2 regions of the Ureibacillus chungkukjangi genome follow, and region 2 is predicted to be linked to the other one. Evidence: riboswitches for the same ligand, from Rfam matches in the RefSeq annotation. Region 2 holds a riboswitch; the other holds the start of a gene.
What was found. A riboswitch is a leader RNA that binds a small molecule or an ion and turns the genes downstream of it on or off. The one in region 2 is predicted to bind glycine.

Region 1 (8,085 bases), 820 kb from region 2:
ACAAGCAGTGCAGAGAAGCCGAATCCTACTAATGGTCCTAACATGCTAAGGGCAACAATTGCTGCGATTGCACCGACAACTAAGAAGAAAAATTTTTTCATTGTTTCTAGCTCCTTTCGTGTTACTGATCCTTTAGTTTGGGTATCAGTATTAAAAGACATCGATATTGCTCAGCCTTGAGCGTATCGTGTTTTCTTATAGCTTTATGTTACACTTGCAACTAATTTCTTAAAACGGCCTCGAATTGCATTTTGCACTAGGTCTCTAGGCTGAGGGCATCTAGGAAAAGTGAACGAATTGTACGTTTCACTCTATTTTGACAAAAAAAGTAATAGAGTTCGGACACCTTTTGACAAAAAATTCGAAATCTTTCTTTTATAATGTGTTTATAGAGAGGAGGACGAAAGATGAGAATCTATTCAATTTTTCATATTAAAAAACAGTACCAATCATTTGTATTTGGAAGAGAAAGACAGCTTCTTGAAATGGTATCGACAAAAGAGCGAGCTCTCGAGTCCTCTGTTAGCAAGCAGCTAAGCTATCTCTGTGAACCAATTGAAGGAAGAATGGTGCAAGGCGTACTTTATGATCATTTAAAGAAAAGTTTTCCAACTATCCAATGGGTGGATGAATATATGAGGTTTGAGCATCAATTTAAAGGTGGTTTGAAAATAAAAGTATGTACGCATCATATAGAAGCAATTTGTGAGGGCTCGCGAATGTTAGATTTGGATTTGTTCCATAGCCTTAGTCAAATGAATGATTCTTTCATTGCATTTAATGCAGAGGATTCCGAATGTGGATGGTTGAAGCCTATTAAGCATGCTTCCTACTAGAGATATTTTCATGTGAAATTGCCTATACTACTTGAAAAAAACTACTGAATAGCTAGTAACAATGTAGTTATTAGTGTATAATCCTTCATGGAGAGTTTATCTTTGTGTTGTTTTTGAGAGGGTTTTTCCTCTATCAAAGGCATATATAAGATAGGATTCGTGGTAACAAGGATAGTGGAGGAGGTAGGCACAAATGAGTTTATGGCTTGCAATTGTACTTATCATCGTAGCATTAGCAGGGGGAGCAGCATTAGGCTTCTATCTAGCTCGTCAATATATGATGAAATACTTAAAAGAAAACCCACCGATCAACGAACAAATGATTCGTGTGATGATGGCTCAAATGGGACGTAAACCGTCCGAAAAACAAGTGCGTCAAATGATGTCACAAATGAATAAATTACAAGATAAATAATTGTAATCTAACAACAGTTTACGTATGTAAAACTGTTGTTTTGCTTTTTATGTGCCAAAAGAGACCGTCTCAAGTTTTTTGAGACGGTCTCTTTTGTTAGGAGATTTCTTTTTCGTCGAGCGGCATCTTGTTTGTTTGCGGTTTGATTTCGTCCAGTGGAATTTCACTTGTTGCGGCAATTATTTCTTCTAGCGTTGTTTCAACCGTTTCGCTTGGTTTTTTCATAACATAGGTTTCTAAAAATTGTCGGACAGTTTTTTCGTATTCGCCAGGGTTTTCGTTGAAGGATTCGGCATGACCGCCTTTTTCGAAGAGCTTGATCATTTTCGGGCCTTCTTTTTCTTCGTACATTTCTTCTGTCATGTAAGGTAGAATGAAGTCGTCTCCCATGCTATGGACGAAGAGTACAGGGGAGGTGATGTTCTTGATTGCTTCCTTTGGTGTGACGCTTTTGAATGTGTAGCCATCACGCAAGCGAAGGAAGAGGTTGGCTAGGTGAATTGGAATTTTGGTTCGCAGATAGGTTGTTTTCATCAGGATTTGTGAGATGAGCTCTGAGAAATTGGAGAATCCGCAGTCTGCGATGTAAAAGTCTGCGCCATCTTCTATGAGTCCTGCGTAAAGGATCATGCTAGCTGCACCCATTGATTCGCCTTGGATGCCGATTATTGCACCTTCGCCAACGATAGATTTTACGGTTTGTACGACAGCTGCGACATCAAATTTTTCGTAGTAGCCATAGCTTGTTGTTTTTCCACCGGAGTCTCCGTGTCGTCTGTGGTCGAAAACGAAGGTGTTGTAGCCAAGTCTTTCGAACATTCGTGCATATTTGACCATACTGATTTTGTTCTCGGTAACACCGTGACAGATGATGATTGTATTTTTTGTTTCTAGTGGTTTTAGAAAGATTCCTTTTATCGGATAGCCGTTGGGAGAGTCAATACTTAGTTCTTCCTTTGGGCATTTGTTAAACCATTTTTCGTCAAAACGTTGTGCTTTTAATTCACGATCATAGACAAAATCAACATCTTTCTTTTTAATGTACATAAGTTGATTGGTCACAACATATCCGAAGATCGCAGCACCTGTAGAAAGTATGGATGTAACAATACTTGAAGCCCATAAAAATTTTTTTCGTTTCATAAAAACACCTCGATTCTTCATTAGTATCTAACATTCGGCTGACACTATTCACCAATATTATAATTGTATCACTATAACTAAGTTTTTAATAAAGATAAGGGATGATTTGCCAAACCTTTGATTAATTTACGAAATGAAGCAAGGACAGACAGCATTATGAAAATGAGGATGATTATTATTATATTACGCAAGTATCATTCGAAGGGTTCATGTTTGTGACTTGGATAAGTGATGTTGGTAGATTGCTTGTGAATGCGAATTATTGAGGAATCATGGTAAACTATAGAATGGAATTTGAAAATTGTAAGAAGGTGAATATAAATGGGGAAAAAGAGAAAGCAAGGTCAAAATCAGAGCCAGGGCGGTCAAAGACAAAATCAGGCTGCGAAAACTGATGATGGTTTAACTTTACAGGACCAACTAAATGACGATGTTCTAGCAAAGCTTAAAGAAGCGAAAAAAAGCTTAGTTGAGAAAGAGCAGGCAAAGGAAGAGGAACGCCAAGCAAGACTAGTGTTCGAGCGTAAACAAAGAGAGAAAAATATGAGCTTTGAAGAGCTTTTAGATAAGTACGGCGATCAGGGCTCGAAGTTTTAAAGGAAAAGCAGCACTCATTTTATTTGAACGAATGAGTGCTGCTTTTTTATTTACTTCTTTCTTATTGAGTACGTAATGATAAGAACGATAAACCACGCTGGTGTAAAGAGTAGTGCTGTTCTTGTTTCTTCTGCAATAAACATGATTATAAGTACTCCAACAAATAGCGTTAACACGGCATAGTTGATAAAAGGTGTGAGTGGCGCCTTGAAAATCGAGTTTCTGTGTAAATCTGGGCGAATTTTTTTGTAGCGAATATGTGAAATCAGAATTATGCTCCACACCCAAATGAAGCAAATCGCACTAACTGTCGTTACAATGCTAAAAGCTGAGTCAGGAATCGCATAGCTTAAAAGGGCACCGATTGATACAACAATAGAAGATAGGAAAAGTGCATTTGACGGGACTGCGTTTTTATTTAATTTTCCTAATGGTTTTGCGGCTTGCTTATTATTGCTTAAGTTAAATAGAATGCGGCTTGTTGAGAATAAGCCACTGTTTCCGGCAGATGCGGCTGAAGTTAACACAACAAAGTTAATAAGGGCTGCAGCAATAGGAATTCCGACAAGAGCGAAAATCTGAACAAATGGGCTGCTAGTGGCGCTTAGCTCAGTCCATGGCTTGATACATAGGATGATAAAGATAGCCCCTACGTAAAACAGTAAGATCCGAATTGGGATTTTATTGATCGCAGATGGAATATTCTTTTTAGGGTTTGCAGTTTCGGCAGCTGAAACACCGACTAACTCAACCCCAACAAAGGAGAACACAACCATTTGGAATGCAAATAAAAATCCGGTAAATCCGTTCGGGAAGAAGCCGCCATGCTCCCATAGATTACTTACGGAAACGGTTCCTGTGTCAGTTTTGAAGCCGATAACTAATAGGATAATTCCGATTACGATAAGTGCTATGATTGTAATGACTTTAATCAATGAAAACCAAAACTCTAATTCTCCAAATAGCTTTACAGTTAGTAAATTCAAGCCTAATAGGATGATTAAACAAATGATTGCTGGAACCCATTGCGGGATGTCAAACCAGTATCTTACGTATAAGCCAACTGCGATAATGTCAGCCATGGCTGTCATTATCCAGCAAAACCAGTATGTCCACCCTGTAATATAGCCAGCCCATGGTCCAACGTACACTCCTGCAAAGTCGGTAAATGATTGATAGCCAGCATTTGAAAGCAGTAATTCTCCTAAGGCTCGCATGACAAAGAAGAGTGATATCCCGATGATTAAGTACACGAGAAGGATGGATGGGCCAGCTTTTTCAATTGCTTTCCCGGAGCCTAAAAATAGGCCAGTTCCGATTGTGCCACCGATTGCGATTAGCTGTACGTGGCGGTTTTTTAAATCTCTTTTTAGTTCTTGCTGTTCTTCCATTTTTTTGCCCCCTATAAAGTGAGCGGTAATGCCTTTGGTTTCGAAGCATGCGAGTAGGGAGGGGAATATTACATATGTAGATCATCGGAGAATTATCCGCCAGCTTTTGTGAATTATCCGCCAAGATGTGGCCGAAATCCGCCAGCTTTTTCAAAATATCCGTCAAATCCCTAAACAAGCTTCAAAATCATTTAAAACAATAGCTGAAAAATAAAAAATGAGATAGGAAAATAGTTCTCCCATCTCATGACATTAAAAAAATAACAAAAAGAAAATAGTAAAAAGCATTATTCTACAAATAAGAATAATCCTGTTTCTATGTTGTTACCTTTTCTGTCCTTTTGCCTGAGATTGTGAACCCTTCGGCGTCGCAAAATAATGCGATCTCTCCAGAAATTGCTCCTGCTATAGTCATCCCATAGCAATCACCGCTATTAAATTTATCTCTACTGAACTCTATATATGAAACGTCCTAGTAGAGCGATCAGCAACCTGCTGATATGTGTCATTATATCAAAAAAGTAAAGACGGTCTAGTAGTTTAACAAAAATAAGATTGTTAAGAAAAATGACAAAATAATGATATTGAACAAAAAAGAGAACATAACATAGAAATGTTACATTCTCTAATCGCTCGCACTATTAGCTCTTAATGAGGGACTTTTTATTTTTTGATAGAGGACATATCCAATCTTAAAGACAATGAGAAACGTAATTGCCCCGGCAGTATCCAGAATTACATCGTCGAAAATACCTGTTCTTCCAGCGATAAAGGTTTGTCGGAATTCGTCAAGTGAAGCAACTATAAATGTAGACAGGAGCGCGCAAATTACTGAAAATTGCACTTTGAACTTGCGATACATTAAATAAAATAGAATGGCAATACAGCCATAGCCGACAAAATGTAGTCCTTTTCGAACTAGGAATTCGATGAAATAGTAATAGCCACGAGTTTCAACTGAAATGGTTTTCCCCCAATAAGTTACTTCAATCTTGCTCAATAGATTATAGAAAGGCTGGTTGCCTAACGTTTCCTGTAAGGTTGGTACGATTGTTTGCTGTTCGTAGGTCATACTTGATACACAAAATAATAAAATTAATACGGCAATAATTATGAAGAGATATTTTTTCATCGGTGCTCAGAATAAACTTCTTTCTTAGTAATTTGGTCAATTGGTGAAAAGTCTTTGATTGTTTGTGAATTTTCGTAGGCCCTCAGATTATCCAGGAATTGCTGCTTTGAGCTAGCTCCAATTACAGTTGATGCGATAGCTGGGTGGCTTAAATTGTAAGCGATGCTAAGTGCGTGAATATCCTCGTAAGCATCCTGCAATTCTGTTAATGTCTTTTGTAATTCTTCCTTAGAGTAGGTTTGATAGCCATTTGAGTTTTCTAGTCGTTTTTGCCACTCATTTGTCAATAAACCCTTTGCAATGGAGCCTCGAGTCACAACCGATGCATTCGTTTCTGAAATTTCGTCAAACCATTCTTCTGCGCGGCGATCTAAAATGCTATATTGCATCATATTGGATATACCATGGCTGCGTTCTAGGAAGGATCTAAACACGTTTGGACGAATAGAGGAGATGCCGTATTGTCTAATATAGCCTTCTTTTTTCAGCTGCTCAAAGGTTGAAATAATTTCATCCCAAGGGTCATCAATAGTTCCACCATGCAGTTGATAGACATCAATATAATCCGTTTTCAGACGCTTTAAGCTCATTTTCACGGCGTTTTCAATATGTGCAGGGGATGGATCCCAATGCCAGCCATCTTCGCCAGTATTCCAGCGGTTTCCGACTTTCGTTGCAAGCACGATATCGTGACGGTGAGATTTTAAAAGCTCTCCAACAATTTCTTCGTTTATCCCTTTGTCGTAAAGGTCTGCAGTATCGAAATAGTTAACCCCTGATTCAAGGGCTGTTTCTACAATTGGTTTTGCGTCAGCTAATGAAGTTGGAAGGGACATGCAGCCTAAACTGATTTCTGAAATTTCAATATCACTGTTTCCAAGCGTTCTTTTTTTCATTACATAACCCTCTTTCCTTCAAAGAAATTCTTCACTAATGGTACAATGAAAACAATAAATACGACAAGCGAGGGCATTTGAAATGAAGAAATTTGAGGAAAAATCACTACATTCAACTCCAATCTATGCAGGTAAGGTTATTTCATTGAAGGTCGATGATGTTTTATTGCCAAATGGAAAGGAATCAAAAAGGGAGATTGTAAACCATCCTGGAGCAGTTGCCATTATTGCGATTACAGCTGAAGGTAAACTCGTACTGGTGGAGCAATATCGTAAAGCGCTTGAGAGATCGATTATTGAGATTCCAGCTGGTAAGTTAGAGCCAGGGGAGGCCCCAGAGCATACAGCAAGACGAGAATTAGAGGAAGAAACAGGCTATGGCTGTCATAGTCTAACGTATTTACAAACCTTTGCAACGTCGCCTGGCTTTGCGGACGAAGTGATTCATTTGTTTGTTGCCCAAGATTTATATAAAATAGAGGCAAAAGCAGAGCTTGATGAGGATGAATTTGTGGAACTATTAGAAGTAACGGTAGAAGAAGCAGAGGAAATGGTGAAAGAGCAAGGTATTTTTGATGCAAAAACAGCTTTTGCTGTCCTATGGATGAAAGCAAATCAGTAGAAGTAGTGATTTTTTGTAAATAAAAGACATAAAAGAAGTATAAAAGTTTGGTTAGAAAATATGATAGATTCCATTAAAAATCTAAACTATTTAAAGAGTAATAATGATAGAGAACGAGCATAAGCTGTAACAACGAAAGGAGAATGCTTATGTTTCGTTCGGTCTTATTTATCCAATACGCTATCATTCTAGCAATCAGCTTTGTCAGTGGTGTCATCTGTTTTCAAGTGTTTCCATTGGACAAGTCCATGAAATTAATAAGCTTTATTGATCCAAGAGTACTTGATATAACAGATATATCGATTTGGGGAACGATTGTACCGCTTATTGCTTGGATGGTGCTGGTGTTATTTTTTGCAACTCATCCCTATTTATATGTCCTAGCAAAATTAGTTGTTGGCGTAAAAATTACATTCTTTGGATTTAGCTCAGTGTTTCTATTAACACAGCAGGAGTCGCTGCTAGTGTATAGTATTTGGTGGTTTCCGTTTCAATTGATTTATTGCTTCCTGCTCTTTATGCTTTGCTCCGTTTACGCAGCTAAAAAAGTAGGCCCAAACAAGAAATATGTCTTTTCACAGAGACTATTTGTTACAGTTTTGATAACACTATCCGTCATTTGTGTAGGTGAAATTGTGTCAATCTCATATATTCTACCTAAACTTTGACAAGTCTTATAAACAAATTTTAGTAGATTCGTACCGAACTGGCGGTAAATAGTGCACGAAAATGCTCGTTTCGTTTGTTTGCATGAATAATTCATCCCTCTCTTGTAATAGCTTTTACTCATTTGTTATAATAGAATGAGTTTAGGAGGGCGTCGTATGGAAAGCCGTATTGATCGTATAAAAAAGCAATTGCATAGTGCTGGCTATAAACTGACGCCACAGCGTGAAGCGACAGTTGCAGTGCTATTAGAACATGAAGAAGACCATTTGAGTGCTGAGGATGTCTATTTATTAGTAAAAGACAAAGCACCAGAAATCGGGCTCGCAACAGTTTATCGAACTTTAGAATTATTAACTGAATTGAAAATTGTCGATAAAATTAATT
Region 2 (8,085 bases):
CGATTACTTTATTACGATGACCTTCACCATTTGCTTCATGGAACGCACGAATCATCATTAATGCTGTCCATTCACCATGTGCTCCTGCTGCTGGCTGTAATGTCACTTCATCCATTCCCGTAATCTCTACTAAAGAAGTTTGAAGCTCATAGAGTAATTCCATTGCACCTTGTACAGTTGCTTCATCTTGTAAAGGATGTATGTTAGCAAAGCCTGATAATCTAGCTACATTTTCATTTATTTTCGGATTATATTTCATCGTACAAGAGCCTAATGGGTAGAAACCAGAATCTACACCGTGATTACGACGAGATAATGCCGTATAGTGACGCATGATATCAAGCTCTGCCACTTCTGGTAATTCAGCAGCTTCTTCACGGACAAAACCTTCTGGTAATAGTTCTGTTAAATCAAAATCCTGCACATCTAATTCTGGTAAGCTATAGCCTACTCGACCTTCTTTGGATAATTCAAAAATGAGTGATTGATTTTCGTTATGCATTGTAAGCCCCCATTTTCTCAACTAATGCGTCGATTTCTTCTTTTGTACGTAGTTCTGTAACTGCTAGTAACACATGGTTTTCCAGCTCAGGATAAGTTCTGCCTAAGTCAAATCCACCAATAATTCCATCTTCAATAAGCTGTTTATTGATATCCGATACAGCCTTATTTGTTTTCACTACAATTTCATTAAAATGGGCACCCTGGAAAGGTACTGTGAAACCTGCTGCTTCGAAAGCGTTTTTCGCATAACGTGTTTTCACAATATTTTGCTTTGCCATTTCTTGAACACCTTTTTTACCAAGAGCTGTCATTGCAACTGATGCTGCAAGAGCTAATAGAGCTTGGTTTGAACAAATATTAGAAGTAGCTTTTTCTCGACGAATATGCTGCTCGCGCGCTTGTAAGGTTAATACATAGCCTCGACGCCCCTCCTGATCGACCGTCTCACCTACCAAACGACCTGGAACCTTACGCATCAGTTTCGTTGTCGTAGCGAAATAACCACAGTAAGGACCACCAAAGCTTTCTGGAATTCCAAATACCTGTGCATCCCCAACGGTAATATCTGCTCCTAATTTACCTGGAGGTGTAAGGATACCTAAAGCAAGAGGATTTGCGGAAACGATAAATAATCCTTTTGCTTCATGAGTGATGTCACCCAGCGTTTGAAGATCTTCAACCTGACCAAAGAAGTTAGGATATTGCACCATAACGCCTGCTGTATTATCGTCAATTAGCTCTTTTAATTGCTCGATATCTGTTACTCCATTGTTTGTTGGTACTAGAACAATTTCGATTGATTGTCCATATGCATATGTAGCCACTACATCACGATATTCAGGGTGGATTGCTTCAGAAACTAATAGCTTTTTGCGACGAGTATGACCTGCTGCCAGCATACCTGCTTCTGCTAAAGAAGTTCCTCCATCATACATTGATGAGTTTGCAAGATCCATTCCAGTTAGTTCCGCAATCATTGTTTGGAATTCAAAAATTGCTTGTAATTCCCCTTGTGAAATTTCAGGCTGATATGGTGTGTATGCAGTATAAAATTCAGAACGAGAAATAACATGGTCAACAATAACAGGTTTATAGTGATTGTAAATACCAGCACCAAGGAAGGAAACATTTGAATCAGTGTCTTCATTTTTAGCTGCAAGCTGTTTTAACTCTTTTAGTAAGGCAGATTCTGATTTTGCTTCTCTAATATTGTATAACCCTTGGAATCTAACACTCTCAGGGATATCTGAAAATAACTCGTCAACACTTTCCACACCAATTGTTGCTAGCATATCTTTTCTGTCTTGTTCTGTCATAGGAAGATAACGATGTACCATTTTATTAAGCCTCTTTTCACAATTTATTTTGAGCGTTTATAAAAAGGAGTTGCACATGTGTGCGCCTTCAATTTTTTGTTGCGAATCTCTATTTCTAGCTCTGTATCTAATTGAGCAAATTTTGCATCAATTAAGGCTAAACCGATGTTTCTTTTTGTTAATGGCGATTGAGTTCCCGTAGTAATCTCACCGATTTCAACGCCATCTTTAAATACTTTATAGCCATGACGAGGAATCCCTTTATCAATCATTTCAACACCAATAAGCTTTTTAGCTAAGCCATTTCCCTTTTGAGCTACTAATGCCGCTTTTCCGATAAAGTCGCTCTCTTTTTGAAGCTTTACCGCAAAACCAATTCCTGCCTCTAGAGGTGAAATGTCCTTTGAAAGCTCTTGACCATAAAGTGGCAGGCACGCTTCAAAACGTAAGGTATCACGGGCACCTAACCCAGCAGGTACAACACCTTTGTCTTTTCCAGCTTCTAGAATTTTTGTCCAAAGCTCAACGATTGCTTGAGGCTCACCGTAAATTTCAAAGCCATCTTCCCCTGTATAACCTGTACGTGAAAGTAATACGGAGTTACCCGCAATCACTGCGTTTTCTATAAATTTAAAATATTTCAAAGAGTTTAGGTCTACATCTGTTAATGTTTGAAGCACTTCTTCAGCTAGTGGACCCTGTAATGCAATTTGTGCATATTCCTCGGATTTGTTTGTAACCGTTACTTCACCTTGAACCTGAGCTTTCATCCAATCAAAATCTTTCTCAATGTTAGCCGCATTCACGCACAATAAGAATTTCTCATCTTCAAGTCGATAAACTAATAAATCGTCGACAACTCCACCATTTTCATAGCACATTGCATTATACTGTGCTCCACCAATTTGAATTTTGGAAATATCATTAGTTAGTAAAAATTGTAAATATGCCAGTGCATCTTTACCTTCTACAATAATTTCACCCATATGGGATACATCGAAAAGGCCCGCGCGATGACGAACAGCGTCATGCTCATCTTTAATGGAAGAGAATTGGACTGGTAAATCCCAACCTCCAAAATCAATTGTTTTCCCGCCGCTTTTTGCATACTCATCAAATAATGGCGTTCGCTTTAATTCATTTCCCATTCATCATGTCCCCCTAGTATTATCCATAATTTGCACAATAGAAAAACACAACTTAACACAAATCGGCCAAGTTGCTGTCACATTATTCGTGGATATCTTTTATAACACTTCCAATCCGCAAAAAAAGGACAGACGAATCCTCTTTAATCCTGAGGAATCCCCTGTCCTTGCACCTGAAAGTTACACCAAATCGATATACACTTTTTGAATCGATAATTGGCTTTCCCCTTTGGTGGCTGAATCAAATAAAATCGAAACAGCACTCTCCAGAGATGCGTCCTGTACGAGTCTTTTTGCCTGAGAGATTCATAGCTCTTCACTACTTGCTCCTTCGGCGACGCTCTTCACGTTCTCTCCCCGCACAATCATCCGCGCAAATATTCTAAATTCAATGTACAATATAACATCTCTTGGCTATATCCTAACATTGGTCATTATGAAAAGGCAATCTTTTTTTAATCCAACTTTAAAAACGAACATTCAAAAGAATAAACATATAAATCATTCGCCTTTTAAACGATTCACCTGAAACCCAATATATTCAACAATTTGACGTAGTGATCGTCCCTCTGTCAATACTCGAATATGATTAGCAGCTCTATAGAATTTTCTTCTCGTTTGATACAGCTGCTCTAGCTCTTCTTTAGTTGAACGCTGCACAATTGGTCGATTCTTATCATTTTTGATACGCACATAAATGTCTTCGAATGTTGCATCTAAAAAAAGTACCAATCCGGAATGACGCATGATTTTGCGATTTTCTTCGCTCATTGCTACACCACCGCCTGTTGCAATGATACATGCTTCATCTCGGAAATTCAGAAGAAATTCTGTTTCTAATGCTCTAAAATAAGCTTCCCCGTACACTTCAAATATCTCAGGTATTGACATTCCTTGCTGACGAACAATCTCATGATCCATGTCGTAATATGGTAGTCTTAAAAAATAACTTAGCCTTCGTCCGATAGCGCTTTTACCACATCCCATGAAGCCTACTAAATATATTTTTCGCATGCTATCACCTTCTTTGACTTTCCAAAATCTTTCTACTACTTACTACCAATTTCCTTCAGTAGGTTTATCGTAGCACGAACATTGGCGAATTCCAATGAATTATACACCAATTTTTGCGATTGGTACGATAAACAATAGAAAGTAATAAAAGAAGTTGTTATGAATAGTAACATTATAGCAAGCATAAAGGTTCCACCACTCTCATTACGTACTATTTTGAACAAAGAACCTCCTCTCCTTTTCTATACCATTATTAAAAATTACTGATATCGTCATATATTGGCCATCCCAAGTAAACCAAGCATTTTGAATACCGACTAATAAAGGAGTATTTCCTTGATTATTAACTATTAGCCTAAGGACATCTCCACTACGGTTTATTTTCTTTACTCCACTAGAATTTGTGTAGAAGATTTCCATGGATTTGGTGTCATTTGATAATTTTATCTCTCGCACATTTAGCACTAATTGCTGGAGGTCATTTACAAAAAGCTCCCAGGCTACCTGATTATTTGAAAGCTCCGTTGTGTTCATTTGCTCAATCCAAATTAGGACGGCTAGCATGATTTGAGATAGAAGAACAAAGACTGTAATGGAAAAGAGTGCTTCAATAAGTGTATAGCCTTGGCTGCTTTCAATTAGTCTCCGGTTCGATTGATGCATTTAACTTGTTCTCCACTTAAATTTTCAAATTGGACACAAATTTGTTCCCCATCATATGTCCAATGAAATTCTTTTAGTTCTATGGTTTTGCTGCCAGCAATTTTCGATTGTGCTTTAATTTGTTTTGCTGCATCCAATGCTGTTTCTGAAGCATGCAGCTCTAATTTTTGGTTATATAAAGAAGACTTCAACTGGTAGCTTAACGGAATCAAAGAGCCGGCTATGATTAAAATAATAGCTACCGTCAATAAAGTTTCAACAAATGCTATTCCTTTACAATTCAACTAACCTCATCCGCCCTTCCTTTATATAAATAATCAAATTTGTTTGTCCAAAGGGCGTATGAAATTTTATGGTACCAAAATTGGATACATCACCACTCGGGTAAACCATGAAATGTTTAAGATTACTAGTCATATCAACCTTTATACCTTGTGGGATTTCTCTTTCAAACAATATCTCTCCTGAGAAAATCCCATGCCCTTTATAATTATTCGAACTATTAAATTGAATATAAAATGCCTCATCATTTTTTATAGCTAACGCTTGAATCTCCTGAATATCTAGCATTAGCTGCTGAAAAAATTGATTTACTACCCACTTTTCAGAAAGTGTGAGGGTAATTTGAAAAACTATGGAGCTTGTAAGTAGCAAAATAAAGAGTACAAGAAGCATTTCAATTAATGTAAAGCCCCTCATGTTCATTACTCTTTTGCCATGCAGCTTGTCTACCATGCCACTATTGTCCACTCGTATTTTTCACTGCAATGACATTTCCATCACTTTCAATCTCAATCAAGTCACCGTTAGGACATTTTGCTGCCTCATCTCCATTTAAGTACCCTCCTGTTTGCAGAGCACTTATTGATGGTAGTGTATTATTGTCAAGCTTATATGCCTCAACTTGTCCCTGAACCATTTTCAAATAAGCTTCACACCCCTTGTTATCAATGGTTGCGAAGTGCTTCGTCACATTTGGTACTGTGACCAGTACTAAAACTGAGATGATCAGAAGGACTATCAACATCTCTATTAAGGTAAATCCTTTTTCATTTATTCTTTTCAAGAAAAACACACTCCTATTAAATTATTTCAATTAGCTCATACATCGGCAGCAGAATACTCAAATATGCCGCAATAATACTTAAGGCGATTATGATAAAGAAAAGTGGCTGTATGATGGATACACCCTTTTTAATCAAGTTCTGTATTTTTTCATCGATTAACTCACTGTAAATCAATAACTGCCTCCCGAGATAACCGCTATTTTCTCCATGCTTTATAAACTCTTCAAATTTAGAAGAAAACCACCCTAGTTTATAGACAGCCGATGAAAGGGACTCTCCGAATATGACTTGTCCCTCAATCTCCTTAGACACATAGGCCAGAATTTTATTTAATTGTTGGTCTTGTAAGATTGTTAAGGCCTGCTGAAGAGAAAAACCTCCCAACAACAAATCCCCCATTGTTTTAGCTAGGTGATTTGTAATATGCATTTTATAAAAGTAATTAATAATCGGAAGCTTTAACAGAAGAGGTAATTGTTGCTGTACGTTTAATCTTTTGATGTAGATAATAACGGTGGTGACGAGGCAAATAGTTGTTATTAAAGTAAAAAACAAGACATCCGGAAGACGAAGAAATATTGATGAAATTAAGACTGTTGTATTCCCACCATCAGATCGAGTGTTTAGAATTTGGGTTATGTTAGGAAGAAAGTAAGTGCGGAATGCTATGAAAATGCTTATAAGTAACACACTGAGTAGCACAGGATAGCTTAGAAGGTTAAGCAGCTTTTTTCGCATTTTTTCGTTGAAGTCCAATTGCTTAGAAATCGTTTGTAGGCTTTCGGCAAGCTTTCCACTTTCCTCAGAAATTTTAATGGCCACCAGGAAATGTTTGGGAATCTGAAAGCACTCCAATATTTCTGTAGTACCTTCCCCATTCTTCAGCTTTTCTAGTATCATCACACGCCAAGCGTTTGGGTCATCTACATGATAAGGTAATAGCATTTCGATTGAATCTGAGAAGGTGTATCCTTCGTTTAATAGTGTACTAACTCTGTTAAGAAATGATGGCAGCTGCCGAACCTTATTCTTTTTATCGAGGCTTATTGTGACGTTTTTTAACTTACGAAGTTGTAGGAGCATTTCTTTTTCTCACCTCAAATAAGGATTTCTGACTTGTCAACTTTTCAGAATGAGGCAATTCATACTGTTCTCCGCGCATTGTTGTTGCAATTGCATCAATTAGATTCAGGTCACTTAATATTTCGTATATCGCCTTTCTCTCTTCTGGCTCAACCTGCACTAAGCATTGCGCAACAATCCCAATGACAGCCTGTCTAATTTCCTCTATAGAAATATTTAGATCTAAAAGCCGGTAAATACAGTTTACTGTGTCCTTTGCATGAATAGTGGACAACACCAAATGACCTGTTAAAGACGCTTCTATGGCAATCTTAGCAGTTTCCCTATCTCTTATCTCACCTATCATTATAACGTCAGGTGAATGGCGGAGAATTGCCTTTAAACCAGCAGCATAAGTAACACCTGCACGTTCATTTACCTGTATTTGCAATAAATTTGATTGATTACTTTCAACTGGGTCCTCAAGTGAAATGACGTGACGAGCTAATGATTCACTTGTGTAATTGATTAGTGAATATAATGAGGTAGTTTTTCCTGACCCGGTCGCTCCACAGAACAACAGTAATCCTTGGCGACTTGATACAAGCTGTACTAATTTGTTTGCTGAGCTTGGATTTAAACAAATTGACGAGATGGGAAGGCGAGAGTTTTGAACGAGTATCCGAATAACTAGACTCTCTCTTTTGAAAATCGAGGGCAATGTAGAAACGCGAAATGCATATAATTGACTAGAAATTTCCTTCTGAAAAGAACCGCTTTGGGGCTTTCTCTTTTCACTAATATCTAGAGATGATAAAAACTTTAAATAAGAAATAATTCTATCGCCTAACTCATTTGGCAAATTACTCGTTGGAAATAGCTTTCCGTATTTCCTGAAATGGATAGAATAACTGTCTTGTGCAGGAACTATATGGATATCAGAAGCACCAAAGTGCAAGGCCTTTAACAATAATTGTATACTCTTACTTTCAACAACTGATTCTACCTCCAAAATGACACCTCCTTGTTTTTAAAATACTTGCTGACCGCAAATCATTAATGACAGTATATCTGGAGATTTCAAATTAGAAAACCCTTTTTCCGAAGATAAAATTTTGAGTATAAATTATCCTTCAAATCTCATTTTTCAACCCCTTATTACTACATTTAGATTAGTAAAATCAACCCAAAATATGAAATTTGCTTTAATTGTAATAATTCATCGACAAATTCTATATCAATCCTATATTATAAAAGTTAAAATAATACTGTAATAAAAAGTAAATAATACTAGAGAGGTGATTTCATGGT

Region 1: another riboswitch for glycine. It lies ahead of LG296_RS07440 (amino acid permease); the one in region 2 lies ahead of gcvT (glycine cleavage system aminomethyltransferase GcvT).

What each region holds. Positions count from the first base shown of each region.
Region 1 covers NZ_CP085009.1:1,514,839-1,522,923, forward strand. The annotation lists gene LG296_RS07415 (ABC transporter permease) at 1-101, opposite strand, end outside; gene sirA (sporulation inhibitor of replication protein SirA) at 408-836, shown strand; gene LG296_RS07425 (YneF family protein) at 1,030-1,251, shown strand; gene LG296_RS07430 (alpha/beta hydrolase) at 1,348-2,394, opposite strand; gene LG296_RS07435 (YqkE family protein) at 2,716-2,991, shown strand; gene LG296_RS07440 (amino acid permease) at 3,042-4,382, opposite strand; glycine riboswitch at 4,706-4,785, opposite strand; gene LG296_RS07445 (VanZ family protein) at 5,008-5,514, opposite strand; gene LG296_RS07450 (aldo/keto reductase) at 5,511-6,410, opposite strand; gene LG296_RS07455 (NUDIX hydrolase) at 6,493-7,032, shown strand; gene LG296_RS07460 (hypothetical protein) at 7,182-7,700, shown strand; gene LG296_RS07465 (Fur family transcriptional regulator) at 7,857-8,085, shown strand, end outside.
Region 2 covers NZ_CP085009.1:2,337,159-2,345,243, forward strand. The annotation lists gene gcvPB (aminomethyl-transferring glycine dehydrogenase subunit GcvPB) at 1-502, opposite strand, end outside; gene gcvPA (aminomethyl-transferring glycine dehydrogenase subunit GcvPA) at 495-1,841, opposite strand; gene gcvT (glycine cleavage system aminomethyltransferase GcvT) at 1,865-2,968, opposite strand; glycine riboswitch at 3,244-3,337, opposite strand; gene LG296_RS11590 (shikimate kinase) at 3,470-3,982, opposite strand; gene comGF (competence type IV pilus minor pilin ComGF) at 4,187-4,645, opposite strand; gene LG296_RS11600 (hypothetical protein) at 4,621-4,893, opposite strand; gene LG296_RS11605 (prepilin-type N-terminal cleavage/methylation domain-containing protein) at 4,919-5,395, opposite strand; gene comGC (competence type IV pilus major pilin ComGC) at 5,385-5,672, opposite strand; gene comGB (competence type IV pilus assembly protein ComGB) at 5,728-6,795, opposite strand; gene comGA (competence type IV pilus ATPase ComGA) at 6,776-7,789, opposite strand; gene LG296_RS11625 (metalloregulator ArsR/SmtB family transcription factor) at 8,081-8,085, shown strand, end outside.